Regions from separate parts of the Anaerocolumna chitinilytica genome, predicted to be linked through region 2. Evidence: a T-box and tRNA genes for the amino acid it is inferred to sense, from the RefSeq annotation. Region 2 holds a T-box; the other holds one or more tRNA genes.
What was found. A T-box is a leader RNA that pairs with one kind of tRNA and senses whether it is charged. The one in region 2 lies ahead of bsdcttw_RS00825 (valine--tRNA ligase), so its partner is inferred to be a tRNA-Val.
Positions count from the first base shown of each region.

Region 1: it has a tRNA-Val gene. The T-box ahead of bsdcttw_RS00825 (valine--tRNA ligase) is inferred to sense a tRNA for this amino acid. The anticodon was not compared.

Region 1 covers NZ_AP023368.1:4,775,074-4,784,836, reverse strand. The annotation lists gene bsdcttw_RS20860 (ABC transporter ATP-binding protein) at 1-162, shown strand, start outside; gene bsdcttw_RS20855 (COG1361 S-layer family protein) at 166-2,640, shown strand; gene bsdcttw_RS20850 (hypothetical protein) at 2,656-2,955, shown strand; gene bsdcttw_RS20845 (ABC transporter permease) at 2,945-4,282, shown strand; rRNA gene bsdcttw_RS20840 (16S ribosomal RNA) at 5,046-6,578, shown strand; rRNA gene rrf (5S ribosomal RNA) at 6,628-6,745, shown strand; tRNA gene bsdcttw_RS20830 (tRNA-Val) at 6,818-6,887, shown strand; rRNA gene bsdcttw_RS20825 (23S ribosomal RNA) at 7,120-9,763, shown strand, end outside.
Region 2 covers NZ_AP023368.1:182,713-192,475, forward strand. The annotation lists gene bsdcttw_RS00815 (serine hydrolase domain-containing protein) at 1-509, shown strand, start outside; gene bsdcttw_RS00820 (acyltransferase domain-containing protein) at 573-1,397, shown strand; T-box leader at 2,266-2,523, shown strand; gene bsdcttw_RS00825 (valine--tRNA ligase) at 2,661-5,030, shown strand; gene bsdcttw_RS00830 (flavin reductase family protein) at 5,316-5,852, opposite strand; gene bsdcttw_RS00835 (winged helix-turn-helix transcriptional regulator) at 6,047-6,373, shown strand; gene bsdcttw_RS00840 (response regulator transcription factor) at 6,364-7,110, opposite strand; gene bsdcttw_RS00845 (sensor histidine kinase) at 7,103-8,878, opposite strand; gene bsdcttw_RS00850 (carbohydrate ABC transporter permease) at 9,071-9,763, shown strand, end outside.

The DNA.
Region 1 (9,763 bases), 1.0 Mb from region 2:
GACATCGCGGCAGCCGAGGAAGAAGGAAAACAGACTAAGAAACAGGAAACATCTGAACAGGAAATATCTGAAAGAGCAGAAGCAGATGAGGCCATCCCTCAAAGGAATACAGAGATAAAAACGAATAATAAAAATCAGAATAATAGAGGAAAAGAGGGTTAAAGGATGAAAAAGTTTAAGCAGATTTTCACTGCCATATTAATTATGACAATGATAGCAGCTAATTTAGCCGGAGGGGTTACTGTTAAGGCTGCGGGAGATGGTGGAAATACTACTAGCATTGTTTTCGCAGATACAATAAATGATGTTTATGGTGTTCCGGGTGAAACAATACATGTAAAAGTGCCTATTAAAGCGGTAGGTGGTTACTTATCAGAACCTAGAATTACCGTTGTAACAGAAGGAAAACCATATAAGGTAAGTAATATTACATTAACAGGAGAAGGATATACTGCAAGTAATCCTCCTATTGGTATAGGTGCTTCAAAGGTTTATATTGAGTTTGATTTAGCGGTTAAAGAAACTGCCAAAATTGGTATATCAAAATTAGAAGTAAAGATTGACGTATCATATGATAGCAATACAGGCACCAGTGGTTCATTTACACTTCCTCCCCTTAATTTTGTTATCTCTGATGAGATTGAACCAGCTCAGTTAACAGTTGATGATGTAGATTATGGAAGTGCTATAATAGGTAAAAAAATGGATCTGACCTTCACTATTAAGAATGAAGGAAAGATATCCGCTAGAAATGCTTATTTTAGTATTGATGACAAAAGTTTTGATGAAGCTAAGATTGCTCCTAATTACACAAAACTGGAGCAGAAGATTGGAAGCGCAGGAGTATTAAAGGGTGGTGAAAGCTATGCAGTAAAATTGCCGCTTAAAGTACAGAATGATGCTACAGCCGGATCAAAGAAGCTTACAGTCACCATGAAATATAAAGATGAAGATGGCACAGCCTATACGGATACCAGTCAGGTTTATATAACTTTAAGCGCGAATGAAGATGCGCCGGTTATTCAGATAGTAAGTACGAAGTATGCAAGTGAACTGGTTGCCGGGGATAAGTTTAATATGGTTATATCGATACTTAATGCCGGTAAAAGCGCTGCTAGAAATATTCAAGTAAGTGTTGAAGGATTAGGCTCGGACGGATTCTTGCCGGGTTACACCGGAAAGTCAATATCTGCCAACAATTTGGCGGTAAAGGGAAAGACAGATGTGAAAATACCGCTTATAGTGTCAGAGATGGCAAAGGTCGGTTTAAAAGAAATACCTATTACATTCTCTTATACGGATGCAAGCGGGGCCACTTTTAGCACAAAATCATCAGTATACCTTGCTGTTGAAGCAACAGAGGGAGTTGATGAAAGCGGTAAACCAAATGTTGTCATAACGAATGTAACCCAAAGCCCCAATGCACCGAATGCAGGAGCAAAAGTAGATGTAACCTTTGATATTGAGAATAAAAGTAAAATAAATATCAGTGACATAAAAGTTGCATTAGCCAGTGCTGCAGGAGATGCTTTTACTCCTTTAAGTTCTGAACCTTATTATTACATAGACGGTATAAATGCAGGTAAAAAGGCCAGAGTCAGCATGTCCTTTAAAGCACTGGACACTATAACAGAGGGAACCAATAGTCTGTCATTAAAATATTCCTATGTGGCAGGCGGAAAGACTTTTGCAGATGATACTGCTACTATCTATATTTTAAATGTGCAAAATGGTGCTGGTTCCAGCAAACCTAAACTAATTATCAGTAATTTCTCAACAGGGGAAGAAAAGCTTGTAGCCGGAAGTACTTTCGACTTTACTTTTGATATCAAAAACACTCATCCCAGTATTGATGCAAGAAATATTAAAGTAACCTTAAACCAGACAGACAATATGTTCACGGTGGAAAATGGGAGCAATACTTTTTATATCAGCAAAATACCGGCAGGAAAAAGTGTTAAAAATACATTGAAGCTAAGAGTGAAATCCGATGCTGTAACAAAATCATATCCGCTTGATATTACAATGGATTATGATTATGAAGGAGCGAAGGCAAATCCTACTACCGGACAAATCGGAGAGACCGCAAAGGAAACTATAAATCTCCAAGCAGTAGAAAATGCAAGACCGGTTGTGGATAATATAGTTGTAGGTTCTTGGGAGGCTCCTGTTGTAAACCAGCCAGGAACAATGACATTTGATTTTTATAACATGGGAAAATCCACTCTTAACAATGTAAAAGCAACGGTATCCGGTGATTTTACCTTAAGTACAGGTGATATGTACTTCATTGGTAATGTTGAAGCGGGAAGCCAGCAGTCTGCTGAGATGGAAGTAATACCTGCTGTGGAAGGCCAGGCAAAAGGTGTATTAACAGTAACTTTTGAAGATAGTACAGGGCAGGAAGTTTCGATTACAAAGGATTTTGAAGGAACTATTCAGGGGGCTTTTGTTCCGACACCCGATGACGGCACTAATCCTGGCGGTGTTGTAATAGATGCAGGCAAGAAAGCAATTCTTCCCATATGGATGTTTGTAATAATACAAATTGTTATATTGTTAGTTGGAACGCTAGTTACAAGAAAGATAAGAATTAATCTTTATAAAAAGAAATTAAGAAAAATGGAAGAGGCAGAATAAGAGAGGAGATAAGCCATGACAATTGAAATGAATCAGGATTTAGGTGTGCAGGTATATCTTCATGAAGGGAATACCTTACTGTCATCCACAAGTGTTGCTAAGGCTGCCGGTGATGGAATATCTACAGGAGATATGGGCGGTACAACAGGAGAAGTGCCTGCTGCAGGTATGGGTGGTACAGGAAAAGATCCGCTGCTATCCAGCTGGCCTTTTGTTGTCGGTATTACCTTTTTAACCTTAGCAATTAGTGTAGCATTTGGTATCTTGCTGGCAAAGCGCAAAATTAAAAAAGGGATAGAGCTTTATGAAGATTAGTGATTTAATCAAGATAGGTCTTCGGAACTTAAAACGGAGAAAAGCCAGGACGACTTTGACCGTCATGGGTGTAGTAATCGGTACCATATCAATTGTCGTAATGATATCGATTGGTATTGGTATGAAGAAGAACTATACCCAACAGGTTATGGAATACGGAAGTCTGACATCTATTAATGTCAGCAGCACAGGCGGGTATGTAGACGATAAAGGTAATTATGTCTCTGTAAAAGCAGATCCCATGAATGATGCGCTGGTGGAACAGATAAGAGCCTTACCCCATGTGAAATCTGTAGTTCCTATTATATTGACTAATATTTTTCTCTACAGCGGCAAATATGAGAATAATATTCAGTTATATGTAATAGACAGCAGTTATATAACCGGCATGGATTTTCCTGGCCTTACTGCAGGAAGTCTGCCTTCACCTACAGATTACAGAGTAATTGTTTTTGGAAGTGACTCCTTGAGTAATTTCTATAATCCAAATTCCAGAAACTATTCAGCGAAACAGGTTGATATAACAAAGGAAAAAATAAGCGTTGGCTTTAATCCTTATCAATATCAAATGGATGAGAAGAAAAAACCTTTGAGAGTGAAAGTCGAGCAATATGGATTTTTACAAAAATCCAATAACTTCGAGTTTGATTATAATGCCTATATGGATATCAATTACTTTAGATATCTGTATAATAAGTATGTGAATACCTTAAAGACAACAGAGAGAAAGAAAGCATTAACTGCCGTAGCAAACTATACGAATTTAAAAGTAACTGTCGATAATTTTAAAAATGTAGAGGATGTTCAATCGGCTATTGATAAAATGGGCTATCAGACGGACAGCTTGGCAAAATTAATGAAGCCTATGTTAAGCACAGCCAATATGCTGCAGATAGTACTTGGGGCAATTGGAGCCATATCTATGCTGGTATCGGCAATTAATATAGCAAATACTATGATAATGTCTATCTATGAAAGAACGAAAGAGATAGGTATTATGAAAGTACTTGGGTGTTTGGTAAGAGATGTTAAGAAACTATTCTTATTTGAAGCCGCAATGATAGGCTTAATCGGAGGTATTATAGGAATTATCTTAAGCTATATAACATCCTGGGCGATTAATAAATTTGGAGGACCCTTGTTTCAGGCACTAATGTCTGCAAACTACATGTATAATCCGGAAAATAGTAAATTTTCCATAATACCTTTGTGGCTTCCATTAATCGCTGCAGGACTTGCAATAATGGTGGGCGTAGTGTCAGGTTATTACCCTGCCAGCAGAGCAACGAAAATCAGTGCAATCGAAGCAATGAAAACAGAGGGCTAAGAATAGCTGAATACAAAATTATAAACCGTCACTTCTATGTTGATGTAAGCTGCATGGAAGTGACGGTTTATTTCGTTTATTTCGATATATTGATATATCAGCCCTTATAAGCGACTCTTATTTTAAAATATTACCCATACTTATAGACTGAGAGTGGAATTTCGAAGAAATTTGTCCTTAATATGCGAAAATTATATATAATTGCCTTGACACAAAGTTATATAAGTGGTATTATTTAGTTCGCTGTTTCATTACAGCAATGTTTGTTTTCTTATATGAATAAATAATCAGATTATATTGTGATTTGTATTAAAAATTCAAGTTATATATTTAAAACACATAATTGAAAAATATGTTAAAAAAATCTGATAAAAAAAGTTTTAAATAAATGTTGACAAACAATTATCTCTGTGTTATAGTAATAAAGCACTGACGAGCTGCTGAAAACAAAACAAAAGAAACCGCTTAAATGGTTGCTGAATTTGTTTGATAAGTTCGAAAGAGCATACAGAACCTTGATAACTGAACAGTGAAACAACCCTGAAATTTTCTTTAAAATTTCATTGAGAGATAGAAGAGAATGTTGCTTCTTATTTATAAGAAATGACAGCATCGGAAATTGATCATAAAGAACCGTATCAGAAATGATACAACCTTAAAACAGTAAAGTAGTAGGTAGCTTCGGCTACAGACTATCGGAAATAACAATTGTTCGAATCTTAGATTTGAATAGCCAATGTTAATTCTGAAAATGATTAAACTTTAATTTGAGAGTTTGATCCTGGCTCAGGATGAACGCTGGCGGCGTGCTTAACACATGCAAGTCGAACGGAACTTGTAAGTGGAAGTCTTCGGATGGAAACTTACTTGTTTAGTGGCGGACGGGTGAGTAACGCGTGGGTAACCTGCCTTACACAGGGGGATAACAGCCGGAAACGGCTGCTAATACCGCATAAGCGCACAGTGCTGCATGGCACAGTGTGAAAAGATTTATCGGTGTAAGATGGACCCGCGTCTGATTAGCTAGTTGGTGGGGTAACGGCCTACCAAGGCAACGATCAGTAGCCGGCTTGAGAGAGTGAACGGCCACATTGGGACTGAGACACGGCCCAAACTCCTACGGGAGGCAGCAGTGGGGAATATTGCACAATGGGGGAAACCCTGATGCAGCGACGCCGCGTGAGTGAAGAAGTATTTCGGTATGTAAAGCTCTATCAGCAGGGACGAATAAATGACGGTACCTGACTAAGAAGCCCCGGCTAACTACGTGCCAGCAGCCGCGGTAATACGTAGGGGGCAAGCGTTATCCGGATTTACTGGGTGTAAAGGGAGCGTAGACGGTGATGTAAGTCAGATGTGAAAGCCCGGGGCTCAACCCCGGGACTGCATTTGAAACTATGTTGCTAGAGTGCAGGAGAGGTAAGTGGAATTCCTAGTGTAGCGGTGAAATGCGTAGATATTAGGAGGAACACCAGTGGCGAAGGCGGCTTACTGGACTGTAACTGACGTTGAGGCTCGAAAGCGTGGGGAGCAAACAGGATTAGATACCCTGGTAGTCCACGCCGTAAACGATGAATACTAGGTGTTGGGGGTCAAAAGACCTTCGGTGCCGTCGCAAACGCATTAAGTATTCCACCTGGGGAGTACGTTCGCAAGAATGAAACTCAAAGGAATTGACGGGGACCCGCACAAGCGGTGGAGCATGTGGTTTAATTCGAAGCAACGCGAAGAACCTTACCAGGTCTTGACATCCCCCTGACCGGTCCGTAACGGGACCTTTCCTTCGGGACAGGGGAGACAGGTGGTGCATGGTTGTCGTCAGCTCGTGTCGTGAGATGTTGGGTTAAGTCCCGCAACGAGCGCAACCCTTATTCTTAGTAGCCAGCGGTTCGGCCGGGCACTCTAGGGAGACTGCCAGGGATAACCTGGAGGAAGGCGGGGATGACGTCAAATCATCATGCCCCTTATGATCTGGGCTACACACGTGCTACAATGGTGACTACAAAGGGAAGCGAAGCTGTGAAGTGGAGCAAATCCCAAAAAGGTCATCTCAGTTCGGATTGTAGTCTGCAACTCGACTACATGAAGCTGGAATCGCTAGTAATCGCGAATCAGAATGTCGCGGTGAATACGTTCCCGGGTCTTGTACACACCGCCCGTCACACCATGGGAGTTGGAAATGCCCGAAGTCTGTGACCCAACCGTAAGGAGGGAGCAGCCGAAGGCAGGTTCAATAACTGGGGTGAAGTCGTAACAAGGTAGCCGTATCGGAAGGTGCGGCTGGATCACCTCCTTTCTAAGGAAGTAAGTAAGGGTTGTTTTACTGTTGAGTTATCAAAAAAATTTCCGGTGGCGATGCGCTTATGGGACACACCCGTTCCCATCCCGAACACGATGGTTAAGACATAAGCGGCCGATGGTACTATACTGGAAACGGTATGGGAGAGCAGGTGGCTGCCGGATTATAAAAAATAATAAGCAATTGTTATAATAGAAAAGCTTGTAGAAATCAGAACAAGCCATAAAGTTTCAAATAGGGTTATAGCTTAATTGGAAAAGCAGCTGATACACAGCAGACATGAGTTCAATTCTCATTAGACCACTGTTTCAGGACATAAGAAAGTATGAAAAGTATTCAGTAGAATATAATTCTGCAAGAGAATCTTATCGAATGGAACAAAGATTGTACCTTGAAAACTACACATTGATTTGAAGACATCTAATAAACGCGATTATTTCCCTGTCACGCTAGGCAGGAGATAAGAGCAAGCAAAAGAAGGAAAGAATTGACGAAGTTTTTTCCGGAAGTTGCAGACTGACAGTCGAAAGACTGAGAAGGTCAAGCTAATAAGAGCGCAGGGTGGATGCCTTGGCACTAAGAGCCGATGAAAGACGTGATAAGCTGCGATAAGCTGCGGTGAGGAGCAAATATCCTTTGACCCGCAGATTTCTGAATGGGGAAACCTGACGGAGAAGACCTCCGTTACTATTAAGTGAATACATAGCTTAATAGAGGGAACCCGGGGAACTGAAACATCTAAGTACCCGGAGGAAGAGAAAGAAAACTCGATTTCCAAAGTAGTGGCGAGCGAAATGGAAAGAGCCTAAACCAGGGGATTTATCCTCTGGGGTAATGGACCGCAATAAGTGAGATGAAAGGTAGCAGAATGGTTTTGGGAAAGCCAGCCAAAGAGAGTGAAAGCCTCGTATGCGAAACCGGAAGTCAGCGAGCGGGATCCGAAGTACCACGAGACACGAGAAACCTTGTGGGAAGTCGGGGGGACCACCCCCCAAGGCTAAATACTACTTAGTGACCGATAGTGCATAGTACTGTGAAGGAAAGGTGAAAAGAACCCCGGGAGGGGAGTGAAAGAGAACCTGAAACCCTGTGTTTACAAGCTGTGGAACCACCATACGAGTGGAACCGCGTACTTTTTGTAGAACGGTCCGGCGAGTTACATTCATTGGCGAGGTTAAGAACTAAAGGTTCGGAGCCGAAGGGAAACCAAGTCTGAATAGGGCGTGTAATCTTTGATTACGTAGTCAATGTATGTAGACCCGAAACCGGGTGATCTACCCATGTCCAGGTTGAAGCTGCCGTAAAAGGCGGTGGAGGACCGAACACACATCCGTTGAAAAGGGTGGTGATGAGGTGTGGGTAGGGGAGAAATTCCAATCGAACCCGGAGATAGCTGGTTCTCCTCGAAATAGCTTTAGGGCTAGCCTTAATTTAGTCTGATGGAGGTAGAGCACTGAATATCCTAGGGGGCGTCAAAGCTTACCGAAGATTATCAAACTCCGAATGCCATACAGATGATGATTAGGAGTCAGACTACACGAGATAAGTTGGGTAGTCAAAAGGGAAAAAGCCCAGACCACCAGCTAAGGTCCCAAAGTGCGTGTTAAGTGGAAAAGGATGTGGGATTTCGAAAACAACTAGGATGTTGGCTTAGAAGCAGCCACACATTAAAAGAGTGCGTAATAGCTCACTAGTCGAGAGGTCCTGCGCCGAAAATGTCCGGGGCTAAAACACGACACCGAAGCTGTGGATTGCAGTTGAACTGCAGTGGTAGAGGAGCATTCTTAAGACTGATGAAGCGGTACCGTAAGGAGCCGTGGAGGGATAAGAAGAGAGAATGCCGGAATGAGTAGCGAGATGAAAGTGAGAATCTTTCAGGCCGAATATCCAAGGTTTCCAGAGTAAAGCTGATCTGCTCTGGGTAAGTCGGGACCTAAGGCGAGGTCGAAAGACGTAGTCGATGGACAACAGGTTGAAATTCCTGTACCTTATAAAAACAGAACTGTGGGGACGCAGAGACGAAGTCAGAGCCGGGAGAGGAAGACCCGGTACAAGCGAGGTACCAGTGGAGCAGGAAAATCCGTTCCATAATGGGAAGATGTGATGTGGACCGAAATTTAAAGTAGGGAAGCTGATGAAGGCACTGCCAAGAAAAGCCGCTATTGCTTTTTATAAGCCCGTACCGTAAACCGACACAGGTGGATGAGGAGAGAATCCTAAGGCCGACGGGAGAAGCATTGTTAAGGAACTCGGCAAAATAACCCCGTAACTTCGGGAGAAGGGGTGCCTGTAGAAATACAGGCCGCAGAGAATTGGCCCAAGCAACTGTTTAGCAAAAACACAGGTCTATGCAAAACCGTAAGGTGAAGTATATGGGCTGACGCCTGCCCGGTGCTGGAAGGTTAAGGGGAGATGTTAGGAGCAATCCGAAGCGTTGAACTTAAGCCCCAGTAAACGGCGGCCGTAACTATAACGGTCCTAAGGTAGCGAAATTCCTTGTCGGGTAAGTTCCGACCCGCACGAAAGGCGTAATGATTTGGGCACTGTCTCGACAATGCACCCGGTGAAATTGAAGTACCAGTGAAGATGCTGGTTACCTGCGCCAGGACGGAAAGACCCCATGGAGCTTTACTCTAGCTTGATACTGGGATTCGGTATTGCATGCACAGGATAGGTGGGAGGCTATGAAACGGTAACTCCGGTTGCCGTGGAGCCGATGTTGGGATACCACCCTTGCAGTATTGGGTTTCTAACATGCAGCCATTAGCTGGCTGGTGGACAATGTCAGGTGGGGAGTTTGACTGGGGCGGTCGCCTCCGAAAGGGTATCGGAGGCGCTCAAAGGTCCTCTCAGGATGGACGGAAACCATCCGAAGAGTGCAAAGGCATAAGAGGGCTTGACTGCGACACCGACGGGTGGAGCAGGTACGAAAGTAGGACTTAGTGATCCGGTGGTATAAAGTGGGATTGCCATCGCTCAACGGATAAAAGCTACCCTGGGGATAACAGGCTTATCACTCCCAAGAGTTCACATCGACGGAGTGGTTTGGCACCTCGATGTCGGCTCATCGCATCCTGGGGCTGTATTAGGTCCCAAGGGTTGGGCTGTTCGCCCATTAAAGCGGTACGCGAGCTGGGTTCAGAACGTCGTGAGACAGTTCGGTCCCTATCCGGCGCGGGCGT
Region 2 (9,763 bases):
TTGAAAGTGTTACCGGAAGTGCATTTGATGAATATATAAACGAGCATATCTTTAAACCCTGTAAGATGAGTGGCAGCGGATATTATGAGCTCGACAGGCTTCCTGCAAAATGTGCGGTAAATTATATTTATGATGAAGAGCATAAGAACTACCGTACGAATATTTTCAGCGTAGACGCCAAAGGCACTGGCGCAGGCGGAGCATTTATAACCGTTAAGGATATAAAATCATTCTGGGAGAATCTATTATCCGGTAAGCTGCTTTCAAATGATATGGTTTCTGAGATGCTTTCCAATCATAGCAATGGGGCAGAATGTTATGGCTATGGAATTTGGCTTAAGAAGCAGGGTGAGGTATTTACACCGTACTTTCAGGGCAGTGATCCCGGGGTCAGCTTCATATCCAGCTACAATGCGAAAAGAGAGCAGCTGCTCATCCTGGTGAGCAACTATGGAGATAATGTCTGGAGGCTGCATAAGTCTATTAACGAATACTTTGAAAATGAGTGAAGGTTGCAGCGTTAATTCGGACATGCTATACTTTACATACAATAACAAAACAGGAGACATGGTATGATTTTATTAAAAGATATATGTGAAGGCATTCAGATGCCTGAGGAAGTGACAGCTATCCTATTGGGACTTGAAAAAGAGCTGGATTTAAAAGACCTTGCCCCGTCTGTAGAGAAGCTTTACCACCGCCCCTTATGGGAAGAAGGACTTGCAGAGCTGCGTACTGCCTTTGGTGAGGACAAGAATGGATTTAAGATGCTTACCTGTATGCTTCTTATGGGGCTTGATGTATATGAGAAATATAAAGAAAAAGGCATGGAGGAGAAGGTCTTCTATGATACCTTTGCCTGCTTTTCCAGATTTGTAAAGGAACATCTGGCAAGCTATGGTACCTATGGATTTGATAGGGAGTGGTGGACGACCAGACAGCTTTCCATGGAGGAATTCCGTCTTGGGGAACTGGAGTTTGAGGTTGAGAAGTGGAACGGAGAAGACGTAATCAGCGTGCATATACCCTCCGATGCTGTAATCACAAGAGAGAATTGTGTGGCTTCCTATGCCTGGTCCAAGGTATTCTTCAAGGAATTCTATCCTGACTTTCAGTATAAATATTACATCTGTGACTCCTGGCTGCTCTCACCCAGCCTGCCAGAAATCTTACCGGCAGATTCTAAAATTGTAAATTTTCAGAAGGATTTCACCATTACGGAATGGGAGAAGGAGAATCCCTCCTATCTGGAATGGGTGTATAAGAATCCTAATCTTAAGCTGGAGGAACTGCCGGAGAATACTTCCCTTCAGAGGAATATCAAGAAGTACTTAAAAGAAGGCGGTAAAATCGGGACGGCTTTTGGGTATATTAAGGCGGATGCGGAAATTAAGTGATTCTGATATGTGATAGACAATAAAGGTTTTGGGAACGGACGATGATGCTGGATTATCGTTAGTTATTTTCTTGTTCAGGATTTCCGATTCCACTAAAATGCCATAAAATATGACTGACAGGTCAAATGATACCAAACTCGCCTTGATGTGCTTATGCTAGCCTTAAAGGTTGAGAGCTCAGACATGGTATCATTTGACCTAGTAATATTTTATGCCATCTAAGTGTCATCAGGAAATCTTTCAATAGAAAATACCTAACGATAATCCAGCATCATCTGTTTGTTGAAAAAAATATTGATGCTTATCCTTGGGTAAAATCCATGGATTCTATTACATCTGGGTTTTTGTAGGTAGTACTTGAAAGATTTTCCATAGCTCAGTCTTTACAGCTTCTTTAAATACCCTAATATGCTTATGTCTGATGAATGCCATCTTTGGAAGTCTATCCGTTAGACCTAATTAAGTTATATGCAAAGCAATACACGTAACCAATTTTTATATCATTTGAAACCAGGAATAAGTAAAATAAGTTTATGAATCGAAACAGATGGCCAGGGAATTGGGTTTTGTTTTGTATCGAGTGGTTCTCTATGACACTTAGGCGGCAGAAAATGTAACTAGGAGAAACAGCGCCATGTTTGAGCCCATAAGACTCACGAAGCCAAAGCCGTTACAGCGAGTTTGGCGCTGCATCGACTGTCAGTTACATTTACTGGCGCCTTAGTGGAATACAGAACCATGAGCAACAAAACAAAACCCAATTCCCTGGCCATCGTCCGCAGCCACAACCTGTTTTTCTCTAACCCAAAATATAAAAATCCCTTGACACCTGCAAGATTTCGTTTAGAATAGTACTTAACAAACACAGACAAAAGCGTTGACGAGGAGGAGTACATGTTATTCCGGATGAACAGAGAGAAGATGGCTGGTGAAAATCTTCGTGATGGGAACATGGAAGTAGCCTTTGAGCTTTGGATCGAACAGAAATTTATTTTTAAGTAGACTCCAACGGAGATTTCCACCGTTATCAGGGAAAGCGATATCGGAATACTATATTCCCGTATTGTATGAGAGCAGAATTCTATTCTGAAATTAGGTGGTACCACGGACACGTTTCGCCCTAAGCAATTAATAAGTTGCTTAGGGCGTTTTTTGTCTGTTTTGTAATTGCTGCCTGGGTAAGGGCTTTCTTAGACAGTACCAGGTTTAGATGTGGAGATGAGATAGTTTCCATGGATGAAAAATTACAGGAGGTATCAAGGAATGGATAAGAAGTATGATTTTACAAGAGCAGAAAAAGAAGTACAGGAGTTTTGGGAGAGGGAGGAGGTATACAAGTACCAAAATGGCAGGGATAGAAAAGTGTTTTCCATTGATACACCCCCGCCTACGGTAAGTGGAAGCCTTCATATTGGTCATGTATTTTCCTATACACAGGCAGAGATCATCGCCAGATATAAAAGAATGAGAGGGTATGATGTGTTTTATCCTTTCGGTTTTGATGACAATGGTCTGCCTACGGAAAGACTGGTTGAAAAGGAAGGTGGGATTAAGGCAAGGGAAGTCTCAGCGGAGGAATTTCAGAAGATGTGCCTGGATACCGTAGCAGGTTATGAAGAAAAGTTTATGGATATGTGGAAAAGTCTTGGTTTTAGTGTAGACTGGAGCCTTACTTATCAAACGATTTCCGAGAAATCCCGAAGAATATCCCAACGCTCTTTTCTTGAACTGGTGAGAAATAAAAAAGCGTATAGGAAGGAGTCACCGGTACTCTGGTGTACGGAATGCCGTACCTCTATTGCCCAGGCTGAACTGGATACCAAAGACTGTGAGTCAGTATTTTATTACCTTTCATTTGAAAGTGAGGCTGGCCCTCTGATTATAGCTACAACAAGGCCAGAGCTGCTATACGGATGTGTGTGTGTCTTTGTAAATCCCTCCGACGAAAGATATCAGAAGTATATCGGACTTTCGGTAAGGGTACCTCTTTACGGTTTTGATATTCCTGTTATGGCAGACGAAGGGGTAGAAAAGGAGAAGGGAACCGGAGTGGTAATGTGCGCTACCTTTGGAGATGCTGCCGATATGGAATGGTATCATAAATATGGATTGTCCTATAAAAAAGTAATAACAGAAGATGGCAGAATTTTTACAGAGGTTCCATATATCGGTGGTTTGAAGGTAAAGGAAGCCAGGAAGGAAATAATTCTCAAGTTAAGGGAACAGGGTCTTGTGATAAAGGATGAGCCGATTATCCATACCGTTGGAATTCATGAAAGATGCAAGACAGAAGTTGAGATTATTCCTTCCACTCAGTGGTATATTGATATTACCAGTGATAAGGAAAGCTTCTTAAAAGCTGCCGATGAGATTAACTGGTACCCACCTTATATGAAAGAGCGCTACCGGACTTGGGTTGAGAATCTGAAATGGGATTGGTGTATATCGAGACAGAGATACTTTGGCGTACCCATTCCTTTGTGGTACTGTAAGAATTGTCATAAACCTATTCTGGCAGAAGATTCACAGCTTCCGGTTGACCCCCAAAGAGATAGGCCGTTGCAGCCCTGCAGTTGTGGAGCGCATCCGTCTGAGGTAATACCTGAGAAGGCGGTATTAGATACATGGGCTACATCTTCCCTTACCCCTTTTATCAATGCAGGATTTGGAGAGGAAGGAGAACATCGTGAAATATTTCCTATGGGAATGCGAAGTCAGGCTCATGAGATTATCAGAACCTGGGCTTTTTACACCATTGTTAAGAGCATCTATCATACCGGTCAGCTTCCCTGGAAGGATATTATGATAAGTGGCTTTGTATTGGCTAAGCCTGGAGAAAAGATTAGTAAATCACAGAATAATGCCACTCTTTCACCCACTGCCCTGATTGAAAAGCATTCCGCAGATGCCATCCGTTATTGGGCGGCTAATGCGAAACTGGGAACGGATACATTTTTTGAGGAAGAAGAATTAAAGATAGCAAAACGTTTTTTAACAAAGCTCTACAATGGGGCCAACTTCTGCATCATGCATCTGGCAGATTACAACAAAGATGAAATACAAGTACTCAGCCTGCCAGTTGACCGATGGATATTGCAGCGGGTTCATGAAACTACCAGACAGGTTGCAAAACTTCTCGATAACTATGAGATTGGTCAGGCCAGGCATGTTATTGATGAGCTTTTTTGGAAGGATTTCTGTGATTATTATATTGAGATTGTAAAAGAAAGATTATATCAGCCCATGAAGCATGGAGAGATGGAGCGGAAATCCGGACAGTACGCAATCTATTATAGCCTTCTTGGGATTTTAAAGCTCTATGCTATCTATACCCCTCATATGACAGAATATATCTATCAGCAGTATTACCGGACATTTGAGAGAGAAGGTTCACTTCATCAGACCCTTTGGAAGATAGAAGGGGAGGACAGTAATATTCTGGAATTCGGACAGCGGCTTATGGCAGTAATAGGAGAAGTTCGTAAAGGAAAGGCTGAAAAGCAGCTCTCTATGAAAGAGGAGTTGGAAGAATTAATCATTACAACACCTGCTTCCATGGCAAAGTATTTTGCTGCGACGGAGAAAGATATAAAAGCCTGTACAGGAGCAAGAAAGCTAATTATCAGGAGTTAATAAGCTATCAAAAGCGGAAATGTTAATCTAAAAAGCAGGGGCTGTTGCAAAATAGCTAATTTACTCTTTTGAAAGGATTGGGCGTATAATAATACATTTGGCTGCTTTTCCCTCGCTCGTTCAAAACGCTCCGCTTCAAAAGAAGAGCTCGGCCAGTCTACGCGAAATGTATTATTATACACCCAGTCCTGTTTTAGAGTTTATTATGGCTATTTTGCAACAGCCCCTGCTTTTTTTATTTATAGATCTTAAGAAAAATGCTTCCGTCAGGTTGAGTCAGAATGTTTATTCAATAATATAAGCACGTACAATCTCTCCGCAATACGCTGTATGATAATCCCTGTTTTCGCCGTGGTAGGAACCATCAACATCCTGAGGATAGAATTTCTTACGGTCTTCTTCTGAAATTGCATGCTCATCCTGTTTCTGTTTGTAGATAACCCTGCATTCAAGGGTTAAGGGCAGTTCTTTGATAGCCGGAACCGATACAGTATCGGATTCTTCCAGGGTCAGATTGAGTTCTTTGATCTTATCCACAGTATGGCCGGATTTTGTTCCGCAAAAGCCTAATATCTTCTTATCATAGGCACCATAGGGAATGTTGATTGTGAACTCTGGGTTTTTATCAAGATTGCCTTTGGTGAAGCGGTTTTCTCTCACAAAAGTTGTAAATATCGGCTTGGACCATTCAATTCCCAGAGTGCCCCAAGAAATAGTCATGGAGTTTACTTTATCATCTGCCTTCGTAGTTAACAGTACTCCGGTTTTAAGTGCTTTCATAATCTCTGCGGCATATTCGAATACATCGATTTCCTTTTTCATTGCGTTAGCCTCCTTGAAGTTTAATTGCCTCTATGATATGCTAATATGTACCTTGAAGCAAGTATGCACTTTTTAGTAAGGTACTATCCAATAAGATAGTATGTATTATTAATAAGTATTCTGGTTCAGATTTACGACCGCATACTTTATCCCGCGCACATAAGAAGCGTCAGAAGGGCATGAAAGGAGTTAGTATGAAAAACGAAGTTAATGTTAAGCCTTTTGTTTATGCAATGTCTATGATTGATGGGAAATGGAAAATGCACATATTGTTCTGGCTCTGGAAGAATCCGGTTCTGCGTTATGGCGAGCTGAAACGTTCTCTTGGGACAATTACTCATAAAATGCTCAGTACCCAGTTAAAGGAACTGGAAAAGGACGATCTGATAATTCGAAAGGAGTATGCCCAGGTACCTCCAAAAGTAGAGTATTCCCTCTCAGAGAGAGGTTTAACCCTGATGCCTGTGCTTCAATGTCTCTGTGAGTGGGGGAGCTGCCATCTTGAAGATGGTCAGGAGTAAATCTCATGGTCTTTCCGAAACTGGGATGGGGTCATTCCATAGTACGTCCGAAAGGCTTTACTGAAATAATTACTATCGGTATAACCAAGACGATCAGATATCCACTGTATCTTTAACGAGCCGTCTAAAAGTAATTCCTTCGCCCGTTTCATACGGACTTCCAGCACATATTCATAAATTCCGATATTATAATTCCCTTTAAAAATCTTGGACAAATACTCTTTTGAAAAATAATATTTGTCAGAGAAATAGGACAGTCTCAAGTTTTGATTATAGTTTTTGTCAATATAATCTTTGATAATCGCCGCAACTTCTCCGGCAGAAATGCTTTGTTCTTCCGTATCTGCTGTAATATCCATATTCGGATTCAAAAGACTCACAGCTTTTTTAATAGAGGCATTCAGTTCCTCCTCCATGATGGGTTTTAGGATATAATCAATGGCTCCCAGCCTGATAGAATTCTGGGCATAGGAAAAGTCATCGTACCCGCTGATTACAATATACATAGCATCGGGAAATTCTTTCTTTGCATTTTTCAAAAAATCTATTCCATTCATCACCGGCATCTGCATATCAATAAAGACAATGTTAGGACGTAATTCCCGCATGGCATATAACCCCTCCTTTCCGTTGGAGGCAAGGGCAGGAGTATCTATGTGGTAAGTATGCCATTTGCCCAGCTTACAGACTGCAATCTGGACAGCTTTTTCATCATCTACAATTAATGCTTTATACATAAGGTATCTCCTTTGCGGCAGGTATTAACAGGCTGATGGTGGTATAACGGCCTGCTTCACTCTTAATCTGCATACTTGCCTGGCTGTTGTAAAGAAGCCTTAGGCGGCTGTTCAGATTAATAAGTCCGATTTCTGAATTCCCGTGAGAGACGGTGTTCTTTGCAAAGTCTTCTTTTAATTTGTCCAGATAATCCTGTGATATACCGCAGCCATCATCAGATACGGTTATAGACAGATATTCTTCCTTCAGCCGTGAAGTTATGGTGATATGGATAGAATTCCCGTTCTTTCCCATGCCATGAAGGATGGAATTCTCTACCAGGGTCTGAATACTTATTTTGGGTATTAGAATATCCTGAGCAGCCTCATCGGTTTCTATGGAGACCTCCAGTTTTTCGCTAAGGCGCATCTTCTGCAGCAGAACATAATGGTTAACGTATTCCAGCTCCGAATGAAGACTGACAAAATCTCCTCCTTTAATGGTATATCTTAAAATACTGGCCAGAGAAGTAATCATGAGATGTATGCGGGGCTGGTCATTGATTAAGGCTTCTGTGGAGATTACCTGTAAGGTGTTGTAGAGAAAATGTGGGTTAAGCTGTGCCTCCAGGGCGATTAGCCTAGAGGTCTTTTCATTCAGCTCTGCCAGATAATTCTTCTTAATCAGTTCATCAATATGCTTAATCATATAGTTAAAATCATAAGAAAGATTTGAAATTTCCCGGTTTCCGCCAATATCCACCGTAGAGGTGAAGTCACCGTTTCCTACATTTCTCAGATTACGGGCCAGAGTAGATAGGGGGGTAGTAGTCAGTCGTAAAAGTACTGTAAGCAGAACTACAGCCAGTCCCCAGACCATAAGACCCATAAGAAGGCTTATTTGAAAGGCTTTGCTGATGGCCTTATCTACCGCTGCCAAAGGAGTGAAGGAGACCAGTTTTAGCTGATAATCTGCGCTTTCACTGGTGGTTATTATATAAGTCTGGTCTTTTAGTGTCATAAGGAAATAATCTTTCTTCGTCTGCTTTTCTACTTCCTTTAGGGCATCCTTGGAGCCGTTATTAATCTTGCCTATATCCCCACTGTAGAGAAGAGAATTATCTTTATTCAAGATGCAGAGGAATTCTCCGTTATCTTTATGGTTTTCATTAATGGATTCAATATAAGTCTTATCGACGGTAAGATTAACAATGGCAATGGGCTTTCGGTCCTTGATACGGATTATGCTGTGATAAAAGTCAAAAAAGCCCTTTGGGGAACCGGGTGGAAGAATCGCAGTGGCTTCGCCCTTAAGAATGCTTGTATAGCCTTCTTTTTTCGTTACCTCCACCTGAGAAAAGTCGGTTATTTTCTGAACCTTGGCATTTCGCTCAAATTTTGTTTTCTGATGAAGGAGATATATATTGTAGGAGAGGAGGTCGCTTCTGGAATAATAATAAGCACGGATTTGATTTTTGATATAGCTCCTCTGCCAGACATCAATTGGAGTGGACATGCTTAATATCTGGGTAAGTTTCGTATCATAACAGGGCTGCACGGAGAAATAGACCAGGTCCTTGATGTACTTCTCAAGATTTTCTGCCTCTAAATCCAGCAGATGATTAGAGGTAGTAACCTCAGTTTTTAGGATGGTATTCCGGTTTCTGGAATAGTTATCTGCCAATATTACCAGAATAGTAACAGATATTACAATAAAAGTCAGAACAAATAACTGCGTCCATAAAGGAACGCGGTTCAGGAATTGATAGATGCGCTTTTTATATTTCATGTCATACCCTCCCTAATTAAATACCCTTCTATGTATTATACAATAATGCGGAAAATAAGACAATTTTACAGGATTATTTGTTCATTATTTTACCTGTGATTGTTCTTTATTTTCTATTTTTTATACAATATATCTCGTATATAATAAAAACATCAAGAAAAGTATACAAAATGGAAAAGAGGAAGGGTGGAGATGATGACGTCAAAAAGAAAAAGGAAAGCAGCATTGGAGAATATTCTATATACGGTTCCTTCCGTATTCCTTGTTTCCTTAATGCTATACATTCCGTTTATTATGAGTGGATACTATTCTCTGACGGAGTGGAATGGAATTGCGAAAGAACCTACATTTGTCGGCCTTGCGAACTTTAAAGAAATATTCTCGGGAAGCATGGAATTTAAAAGAGCATTGATTTTCACGGGAAAATACACCTTTGTATTTGTGGTGCTGTCCAATGTGATTGCAATTGCCCTTGCAGTCGCCCTGACGAAGAAATTCCGGCTGGTCAATGTAATTCGAGGTGTGTTCTTTGTACCCTATATCATGAGTATGACGATTGTAGGCTTTATATGGAAGTTTATATTCACCCAGGGATTTCTAAGACTGTATGAGATAACAGGCTGGGGAATCTGGAACTTTAGCTGGCTGGGGGATCCAAAGCTTGCCTTTTACTCTGTTGCCTTGGTTGGAGTGTGGCAGTCTCTGGGATTTTACATTGTACTTTATATTGCAGGCTTACAGGCAGTACCTAAGGATGTATTAGAGGCTGCTACGGTAGATGGGGCATCCGGGAGCAAATGTTTCTTTCGTGTTACCCTGCCTCTTCTTGGCCCTTCCATTACTACTTGTATCTTTATGTCCCTTACCAATGCACTGAAGGTATTT